Hyphomicrobium denitrificans ATCC 51888: one gene and its partners. The protein of the gene in region 1 interacts with the protein of each later gene in a pairwise test. Links are inferred from orthologs where the notes say so. Each region holds a gene or a part of one and is shown in the gene's direction. Other genes may lie near its edges. The genes, in order: HDEN_RS17215, HDEN_RS10940 and HDEN_RS16355.

The links.
Region 2: the proteins of HDEN_RS17215 (region 1) and HDEN_RS10940 interact in binary tests that used the Escherichia coli proteins (3 or more experiments, as listed by UniProt). The link is inferred for Hyphomicrobium denitrificans ATCC 51888 from one-to-one orthologs.
Region 3: the proteins of HDEN_RS17215 (region 1) and HDEN_RS16355 interact in binary tests that used the Escherichia coli proteins (3 or more experiments, as listed by UniProt). The link is inferred for Hyphomicrobium denitrificans ATCC 51888 from one-to-one orthologs.

Annotation. Positions count from the first base shown.
Region 1 is NC_014313.1:3,550,335-3,553,886, forward strand. The notes cover bases 1-3,399. They hold HDEN_RS17215 ([protein-PII] uridylyltransferase), read left to right. Parts: upstream 1-400; coding sequence 401-3,199; downstream 3,200-3,399. Other genes in these bases: mutS (DNA mismatch repair protein MutS), read left to right, coding at 1-404; murJ (murein biosynthesis integral membrane protein MurJ), read left to right, coding at 3,302-3,399. In the rest of the region: more of murJ, read left to right, coding at 3,400-3,552.
Region 2 is NC_014313.1:2,273,008-2,276,099, forward strand. Bases 154-3,092 are described here. They hold HDEN_RS10940 (P-II family nitrogen regulator), read left to right. Parts: upstream 154-1,423; coding sequence 1,424-1,762; downstream 1,763-3,092. Other genes in these bases: HDEN_RS10935 (bifunctional ADP-dependent NAD(P)H-hydrate dehydratase/NAD(P)H-hydrate epimerase), read right to left, coding at 154-1,165; glnA (type I glutamate--ammonia ligase), read left to right, coding at 1,853-3,092. Outside these bases: more of HDEN_RS10935, read right to left, coding at 1-153. UniProt on the Escherichia coli protein: P-II indirectly controls the transcription of the glutamine synthetase gene (glnA). P-II prevents NR-II-catalyzed conversion of NR-I to NR-I-phosphate, the transcriptional activator of GlnA. When P-II is uridylylated to P-II-UMP, these events are reversed.
Region 3 is NC_014313.1:3,382,519-3,385,570, reverse strand. What follows is about bases 138-3,036. They hold HDEN_RS16355 (P-II family nitrogen regulator), read left to right. Parts: upstream 138-1,367; coding sequence 1,368-1,706; downstream 1,707-3,036. Other genes in these bases: HDEN_RS16350 (ammonium transporter), read left to right, coding at 1,758-3,036; tesB (acyl-CoA thioesterase II), read left to right, coding at 255-1,151; HDEN_RS16365 (FAD-dependent monooxygenase), read right to left, coding at 138-140. Also shown: more of HDEN_RS16365, read right to left, coding at 1-137; more of HDEN_RS16350, read left to right, coding at 3,037-3,052. UniProt on the Escherichia coli protein: Involved in the regulation of nitrogen metabolism. Regulates the activity of its targets by protein-protein interaction in response to the nitrogen status of the cell.

The DNA of each region.
Region 1 (3,552 bases):
CGCGCAAGCTCGACGGGATCGCCAATGTGACGATGGACGTCACCGAATGGCGCGATACGATCGTCTTCCTGCATAAGGTTAAGGCAGGCGCGGCCGATCGCTCCTATGGTATTCAGGTCGCTAAACTCGCAGGTCTTCCGAGCGCCGTCGTCGTCCGGGCGCGGGAAGTGCTCGATCGGCTCGAAAAGGCGGACCGCCGCCCGCGCACCGGTGATGATGGGCTCGAAGATTTGCCGCTTTTCTCGGCGGTGCGACCCAAAAGCGGTCTTAACGAGCGCGCGCCGTCAGCCGTTGAAAAGATGCTGCGAGCCATGCATCCTGACGAATTGTCGCCCAAAGCGGCGCTCGAGAAAATTTACGAACTGAAGGCGCTGGCTGAAACCGAGAAGAAGGCGCAGTCTTGAACGAAGAGACGCTGACCAGGCTTACGCCTCCGCCCTATTTCGACGGGGTCGCGGCGCGTCACGAGCTGACGAAACATTTCAACAGCAGCACGTCGGCGGTCGAAGCGCGGCCGAAGGTCATCGAAACCCTCAAGCGTCTGGTCAAGATCGCGCGGGAGTCGGCGCGGACGGCACTCGAAGTCGATGGCAACGGACGGCGGTGCGCGGCGGGGCTCAGCGAGTTTCAGGACGAGTTGATCCGGCTGATCTACGATTACACCGTCGTGCACGTTTATCGCGCGACCAACCCGTCTGACGCGGAACGCATGGCGATCGTCGCGACCGGCGGTTATGGACGCGGCCTGCTCGCGCCGGGGTCGGATATCGATCTCTTGTTTCTGTTGCCGTACAAGCAGACGCCCTGGGGCGAGAGCGTCGCCGAATATATGCTCTATCTGCTCTGGGATCTGGGCTTCAAAGTCGGACACGCGACGCGCACGGTCGAACAGTGCCTCAAGCTCGGCTATTCCGACATCACCATCCGCACCTCGCTCCTCGACTCGCGGCTGATCCTCGGCGACAAGCAGCTCTTCTCCGAGTTCGAGACCAGGTTCCGCGCCGAGGTCGTTCGCGGGACGGCGCGGCAATTCATCGACGCCAAGATGGCCGAGCGCGATCAGCGCATGCGCCGGTCGTGGGAGAGCCGCTACAAGGTCGAGCCGAACATCAAGGACGGCAAGGGCGGGCTGCGCGACCTTCACACGCTGCAGTGGCTGTCGAAATATATCTTCGGGCAGGATGTCGGCTCGGCCGCTGTCGAAGCGGGCATCTTTACGCCGGAAGAAGTGCAGACGTTCCGCCGCTGCGAGGACTTTCTCTGGCGGGTCAGGTGCTTTCTGCATTTCATGACGGGGCGGCCGGAAGAAGTTCTGTCGTTCTCGGTGCAGCCGGCGATGGCGCAAAGCCTCGGCTACACCGATCGCGGCGGAATGCGCGCCGTCGAGCGTTTCATGAAGCACTATTTCCTTGTCGCCAAGGACGTCGGCGACTTAACGACGATCCTGTGCGGCGCGCTCGAAATGCAGCAGCTGAAATCGGCGCCGACGTACAAAAGGCTCCTCAGTCCGCTCAACTGGAAGACGCGGCGCGAGATTCGTCAGCGAACGGATTTCAGGGTCGACAATGATCGGCTGAACGTTGCGGACCCGGATGTCTTCGCGCGCGATCCGGTCAATCTCATCCGGTTTTTCGCGCAAGCGGCGAGCATGGGGATCTATCTTCATCCGAGCGCCATTCGTTTGCTGAGAAACTCGCTTCGTCTCATTGACGACAAGCTGCGCGCCGATCCGGAAGCGAACCAGATTTTCCTGTCGCTGCTCACGGCGAAAGGGAACCCGGAAGCGTCGCTCCGGCATATGAACGAAGCGGGTGTGCTGGCGCGGTTTCTTCCCGAGTTCGGCCGCATCGTGGCGATGATGCAGTTCAACATGTATCATCATTATACGGTCGATGAGCATCTGCTGCGCACGCTTGGCAACGTCACGGCGATCGAGCGCGGCGATCTCGTCGCGGAATTGCCGCTGTCGACATCGATATTCCGGTCGATCAAGAACCGCCGGGCTTTGCTCGTCGCCGCGTTTCTGCACGACATCGGCAAGGGTCGAAAGGAATCGCATTCGATCGTCGGCGCGCGCATCGCACGCAAGGTCTGCCCGCGCCTCGGAATGACGGCGGCGGAAACGGAACTCGTGGCCTGGCTCATCGAAGAACATCTGACGATGAGCAATTTCGCGCACTCGCGTGACGTTTCTGATCCGGACACCATCCGCGCGTTTGCCAACATCGTGCAGAGCCCGGAGCGATTGAAGCTGCTGCTGGTGCTGACAAGCGCCGACATCATGGCGGTCGGACCGGGCGTGTGGAACGGCTGGAAGGGGCAGCTGCTGCGCACGCTCTATCACGAGACGGAGCCGCTGGTCGCCGGAGGGCATACGCAAATTCCGCGCGATCAGCGTATCGATGCCGCGTTGAGCGCGCTGCGCGAAGCGCTAGCGGATTGGCCGAAAAGCGATGTCGATGATTTCATCGCACGGAATTATCCGAACTACTGGCTGCGCACGGATACGGCGACACAGGTCGCGCACGCGCATGTCGTGCGCGATGCGATCAAGTCGCGTACCAAGCTGACGACGTCGGTCAAGACCGATGCGTTCACCGCCATTACGGAGTTGACGGTTTTCGCGCCGAACCATGCGCGATTGCTGTCGCTGTTCGCGGGCGCCTGCGCGGCATCGGGTGCGAACATCGCGGGCGCGCACATCACGACGACGCGTGACGGGTATGCGCTCGATACGTTTCTGCTCAATCGCGAGTTCGAGGACGACGCGGACGAGCTTCGCCGGGCGAAACGAATTTCCGATACGATCGAACGGCTGCTCGAAGGCAAGGAGAGATTGCCGGTGCTTCTCGAGCGGCGCAGAGCGAATGCGCGCGGCGTCGAAGCGTTCGCGGTGGAACCGGAGATCGTTATCAATAACGAGCTTTCAGAGCGGCTGACCGTCATCGAAGTGTCGGGGCGCGACCGACCGGGTCTACTTTACGAATTGACGTCGGCGCTTTCGGATCTGTCGCTCGATATCGCGTCGGCGCACGTCACGACGTTCGGGGAGAAAGCCGTCGACGTGTTCTATGTCACCGATCTCACGGGCAAGCAGGTCGTCAGCGAAGTCCGGCAGCGGACGATACGAGATAGGCTCCAGACGATCCTGCTCGATAATGACGCTTCTGTCGCGCCGGAACGGATCGCTCAGAGCTGACACGGGGGCGCGGCCGCTGTAGAGAGGCCGGGCCGAGCTTCGGCCGAGGGGGAAGGGCTAGCGCTTGCATACGGGATCGAACCTCTATACGCGGCTTCGCCCATGAAGCTTTACCGGTCGTTCGCAACCGTCGGGGGATGGACGCTGCTCAGCCGCGTGTTCGGCTTCGTGCGCGACATTCTCATTGCCGCCACGCTCGGCTCCGGCTGGGTGGCCGACGCGTTCGTCGTTGCGTTTCGGTTCCCGAACCTTTTCCGGCGTCTGTTCGGCGAAGGCGCATTCAACTCGGCGTTCGTTCCGATCTTTGCGAAAAAGCTCGAAGGCGAAGGGCCGGAGGCTGCGCGGACCTTCGC
Region 2 (3,092 bases), 1.3 Mb from region 1 along the record:
AACGCGCTTTGATCGCCGCAAACAAGCTGTCGGCGTTCAGCGTCTTGTCGCCGTTGCGCACCAGGAAGCCCATGCCGGCCTCTCGTTGCGGGCGATCATTGTCGCCGTCGGCAAACGACGTCAGGGCGTCAGCGTCGAGGACGACAGACGCAGAGGATCGCAAGATCGCGAGAACGTCCGCCGCCGTTTCGGCTCCGACGGATGCGCCGGGTCCGATCAGCACGGCGTTGCGCCTCGTATCGGCGAGAAAGTCGGTAAGCGCGGTGGGGCCCGCAACCGAGCGCACCATGATCGACGTGACCTGCGTGGCGATGATGGCGGTTGCGGTCGCATTGCCGACGAGTGTCACGACGCCGGCTCCGGCCCTAATCGCTCCGCGTGCGCCGAGGCGAGCGGCACCGGTTTGCAGTGCCGGCCCTGAGACGACAACGGCATGGCCGCGATCGTATTTATGTCCGGCGTCCTCAGGCCAGCGGAAAGACGACAGCCAGAGGTCCGTCCGGTTTTCGTGCACGGAAGGCTTCAGGGTTTCGAGGACTTTGTCCGGGATGCCGATCTGTGCGACGATGACCTCACCGCAGAGGTCGCGGCCCGGCATCAAAAGATGACCCGGCTTCTTGCGGAAGAACGTCACCGTCCTCCGAGCCTGAACGACCGGCCCGTCGCTTTGCCCCGTCGAACCGTTGAGCCCGCTCGGAACATCGACGGCGATCACCGGGATGCGGCTGGCATTTACGGCCTCGACCAGTTCGGCGGCTTCGCCATCGAGCGGACGCGAAAGTCCGGCGCCGAAGAGCGCGTCGATCACGATGTTCATGCTTTGCAACGCGTCGGGCGATGCAGGGCGAATGGGCAACGGCCAGCGGCGCGCCATCTCGGCGGCGTCGCCCTTCAATGCGGCGCGATCTCCGAGCAGAAAGACCCGCACGTCGAAGCCGCGATCGCGCAAATGGCGGGCCGCGACGAAGCCGTCGCCGCCGTTGTTGCCGGGGCCGCAGAGCGCGACGATGCGGGCGCTCGGGCGCGAGAGATCGGCGGCCAGTTTCAGCGCCGCTTCGGCGACGGCGCGGCCGGCGTTTTCCATCAGATCGAGGCTCGGGACGCCTCCCGCTGCAGCCAGACGATCCGCCTCGGCCATCTCCGTCGTCGACAAAAGTTCGTTCATGCGATGCGCTCGATCCTACGTCAGCGGCGGTCACGGCGCCGCGCCCTCGTCTGCCGCCTGAAATTCAAGCACACGGCTTGTTTTTTAGGCGTATAACTCGATCATGGCTGGCTATTTAATCCGCAGACAACAGCTAAGCCTTTGATTTGTCTTGCATTCCATGCCGGTGCCGAGACTGGCACGGCCCCTGCTAGCTATTTGGCCATTGGGCAGGTGCGGGTCGCCATTCGATATCCTGCCCATCATCAAGGGACGAAAATGAAAAAGATTGAAGCGATCATAAAGCCCTTCAAGCTCGATGAAGTGAAAGAAGCGCTACAGGAAATCGGCTTGCAAGGCATTACTGTGATCGAAGCCAAGGGGTTCGGCCGCCAGAAGGGCCATACCGAACTCTACCGCGGCGCCGAGTATGTCGTCGATTTTCTACCGAAGGTGAAAATCGAGGTCGTGTTGAGCGACGAGATGCTCGACAAGGCCGTCGAGGCCATTCAAAAGGCCGCGAAGACGGGCCGCATCGGCGACGGCAAAATCTTCATTTCGACCATTGAGGACGCCATCCGCATCCGCACCGGTGAATCCGGCCGCGACGCAATCTAACACCGCACGATCGAATTCCGGTTTGAACACATCAATCGGCCAACTCGGCTCGCCCGGAGCCGTAACGCATTGCAAGACAGGGGAGTGTCTATGAAGAACGCAAGTGACGTCCTGAAATTCATCAAGGACAAGGAAGCCAAGTTCGTGGATTTCAGATTCACGGACACCAAAGGCAAGATGCAGCACGTGACGGCCGACGTCAGCTGCGTCGACGACAGCGTGTTCAGCGACGGCTACGCCTTCGACGGTTCGTCGATCGCGGGCTGGAAGACGATCGAAGCGTCCGACATGACGCTGATGCCGGACCCGACGTCGGCGCACATCGATCCCTTCTTCGCGCAGACGACGGTCGTTCTGTTCTGCGACGTTCTCGAGCCGTCGACGGGTCAGCCCTACGAACGCGACCCGCGCTCGATCGCCAAGAAGGCCGAAGCCTACATGATGTCGCTCGGCCTCGGCGACAAAGTCTATTTCGGCCCGGAAGCCGAATTCTTCATCTTCGACGACGTCAAGTTCTCGACGGACATGTACTCGGTCGGCTTCAAGGTCGACTCGAGCGAGCTGCCGACCAACTCGTCGGCCGACATCGAGATGGGCAACCTCGGACACCGTCCGCGCGTCAAGGGCGGCTACTTCCCGGTTCCGCCGATCGACAGCTGCCAGGACATCCGTTCGGAAATGCTGTCGGTGCTGTCGGAGATGGGCGTCTCGGTCGAGAAGCATCACCACGAGGTCGCCGCCGCCCAGCATGAGCTCGGAGTCAAGTTCGGCCCGATGATCATGATGGCCGACCATATGCAGATCTATAAGTACGTCGTGCACAGCGTCGCGCAGGCCTACGGCAAGACGGCGACGTTCATGCCGAAGCCGATCTTCGGCGACAACGGCTCGGGCATGCACGTCCACCAGTCGATATGGAAGGGCGGACAGCCGATGTTCGCGGGCGACAAGTACGCCGACCTTTCGCAGATGTGCCTCTACTACATCGGCGGTATCCTGAAGCACGCGAAGGCGATCAACGCGTTCTCGAACCCGCTGACGAACTCCTACAAGCGTCTCGTCCCGGGTTACGAAGCGCCGGTTCTGCTCGCCTACTCGGCGCGCAACCGTTCGGCGTCGTGCCGCATTCCGCACGTTTCGAACCCCAAGGCGAAGCGCGTCGAAGTCCGTTTCCCCGATCCGGGCGCGAACCCGTATCTCGCGTTCACGGCGATGTTGATGGCGGGCCTTGACGGCATCCAGAACAAGATCGATCCCGGTCCTGCGATGGACAAGAATCTTTACGACCTACCGCCGGCAGAGCTTGCGAAGATTCCGACCGTTGCGGCCT
Region 3 (3,052 bases), 170 kb from region 1 along the record:
GGTTTCGCCGCCCGGTCGATGATCGCAATCCGCAAATCAGAACCCAGCGCCTGCACCAGTCCGCGAACGAGAGCGAGCCCAGCAAAGCTGCCGCCCGCCACCGCGATATCGAATTTCTGTTCTGTTGTCCGGCCGTCCATCGCGCCGCAATTACCCCAACTTGCTTTTCAGGCTAAGCGTGAGACCTTAGGCCAGCCGAGGCCCGCTTGTCTGCCGCCGCCTGCATCTTAGCAAACGTTCCGGAAAATCGCTCCATGACAGCCAAGTCCGCTGCTCCAACGGCTCTCGACAGCCTGATCGCGACGCTGACGCCGGAGCCGCTAGAGGACAACCTCTTCCGCGGCCCGCGCTCCAGCGAAGGTTGGCAACGGGTCTACGGCGGGCTCGTGCTCGGACAATCGCTCGCGTCGGCGGCGTTAACCGTCGATCCGTCACGACCAATTCATTCGCTGCACGGCTATTTTCTTCTCGCCGGCGATCCGGAACGCGAAATCATCTACGACGTCGAGCGCATCCGCGACGGCGGTAGCTTCACAACCCGCCGCGTGCGCGCCGTCCAGCATGGCCGCGCCATCTTCTCGATGAGTGCCTCCTTCCATAAGGCCGAAGAAGGCTACGACCATCAGTCGACGATGCCCGACGTGCCGCCGCCGGATAAGCTTCCGAGCGCCCAGGAATTGATGCGCGGCGTATTGGACCACCTGCCGGAAAACATGCGCAAGTATTGGAATCGCGAGCATCCGATCGACGTGCGCATCGTCGACGCTTCCCGCTATGCGAGCCGGAAGCCGCAAACACCCGCGCAATCCATCTGGCTGCGCGCCAACGGCACGCTCCCCGACAGCCCCCACCTGCACCAGGCGATCCTCACCTACGCCTCGGACTTCACCCTCCTCGACACGGCCCTGATCGCCCACGGCAAGGTTCTGTTCGACAGCGATATCCAGCTTGCGAGCCTCGACCACGCGATGTGGTTCCATCGCCCGTTCCGGGCCGACGACTGGCTGCTTTACGTCCAGGACAGCCCCAGCGCCTCCGGTGCACGCGGCTACTGCCGCGGCTCCATCTTCGATCGTCAGGGCCATCTGGTGGCGTCGACGGTCCAGGAAGGCCTGATGCGGCCGCGCGAGACTGCCTTTCAGATTAAATAACAGGCAAACGGCATTCAGTGCATAATTTCTGTGCTTATTGAGCGCGCCAGGACCACCTTCCGCGCCCGCGAAGATAAGTTTTATCTCGTAATATCAATGCATTGAGCATTCGCGCCCAAACTGGCACGCGTCTTGACTCCCTCTTTCCCCATCTCGCTTCGGCGTAGGCCGAAAGCGCAGTCGTGGACATCCGGTTGGAGAGGAGGGGGCGCACCCATGAAACTCATTACTGCTGTCATCAAACCGTTCAAGCTCGAGGAGGTCCGTTCGGCATTAACGGACCTGGCGTTGCAGGGCATGACGGTCACCGAAGTCAAAGGCTACGGACGCCAGAAGGGTCACACCGAGATCTATCGCGGCGCCGAGTACGCCGTGAGCTTCCTGCCGAAAATCAAAATCGAAGTCGTCGTGCCCGCCGCTCAGGTGGACAAGGCCATCGCCGCCATTCAGCGCTCCGCCAAGACGGGCCAGATCGGCGACGGAAAAATCTTCGTCTCTCCCATCGAGCACACGGTCCGCATCCGAACCGGCGAAGCCGACGAAGACGCGCTCTAGGCGATTTTCAAAAACCTGCACTTGTTTTCCTTCAATCAGGGAGCACACAACATGAAGTTTCGAAACTTGGCGCGGTACGCAGGGGCCTTTGCAGCCCTTGGCGCGACCGCGCTCCTCATTGATCCAGCGCTCGCCCAGACCGCGGCCGCAACGCCCGTGCCGAACAAGGCCGACACGGCGTTCATGTACACCGCAGCAATCCTCGTGCTGCTGATGACGGTTCCGGGCCTCGCCCTGTTTTACGGCGGCCTCGTTCGCACGAAGAACATGCTGTCGATGTTCATGCAGGTTCTCGCCACGCTCTGCCTCGTGGCGTTGCTCTGGGTGTTCTACGGCTACTCGCTGGCCTTCACGAACGGCGGCGCGCTGAACGACTTCGTCGGCGGCTTCTCGAAAGCCTTCCTGAAGGGCGTCGATTCGACGACCGTCGCCGGAACCTTCTCCAACGGCGTCTACATTCCGGAATACGTCTACATCGTCTTCCAGATGACGTTCGCCTGCATCACGCCAGGCCTGATCCTCGGCGCCGTCGCCGAACGCCTGAAGTTCTCCGCCATGCTCGTTTTCATGGGCCTCTGGGTGACCTTCATCTATTTCCCGATCGCGCACATGGTCTGGTACTGGGGCGGCCCGGATGCCTTCGCATCCGCCGCAAAGGCGCTCGCTTCGGCAGCTCCCGAAGCGAAGGCGCAGGCTCAGGCCGCCTATGACGCGGTGATGAATGACGCCGGCATTTCCTTCAAGTGGGGCGCGCTCGACTTCGCTGGCGGCACGGTCGTCCACATCAACGCCGGTATCGCGGGCCTCGTCGGAGCCCTCATCCTCGGCCGTCGCATTGGCTACGGCAAGGAGCAGATGCCCCCGCACTCGCTGGTCAACTGCATGATCGGCGCCTCGCTTCTGTGGGTCGGCTGGTTCGGCTTCAACGTGGGCTCTGGCCTCGAGGCAAACGGGTTCGCCGGGCAGGTGTTCATCAACACCTTCGTCGCCACCGCGGCTGCGGCGCTCTCTTGGATGATCATCGAGTGGACCTCGAAGGGTAAGCCTTCCGCTCTCGGCCTTGCATCGGGTGTTGTCGCGGGTCTTGTCGCGATCACACCGGCCTGCGGATTTGCAGGCGTGATGGGCTCGATCGTGCTCGGCCTCATCGTCAGCCCGATCTGCTTCCTGTTCTGCTCGGCGATCAAGAGTGCACTCGGCTATGACGACAGCCTGGACGTCTTCGGCGTCCACTGCATCGGCGGCATCGTCGGCGCGCTCGCAACCGGCCTTCTGGTCAACCCCGATTGGGGCGGCGCCGGCATCGCCGACTACGTATCGAAGCCCGGCGAGATGGTCGCTGGCAC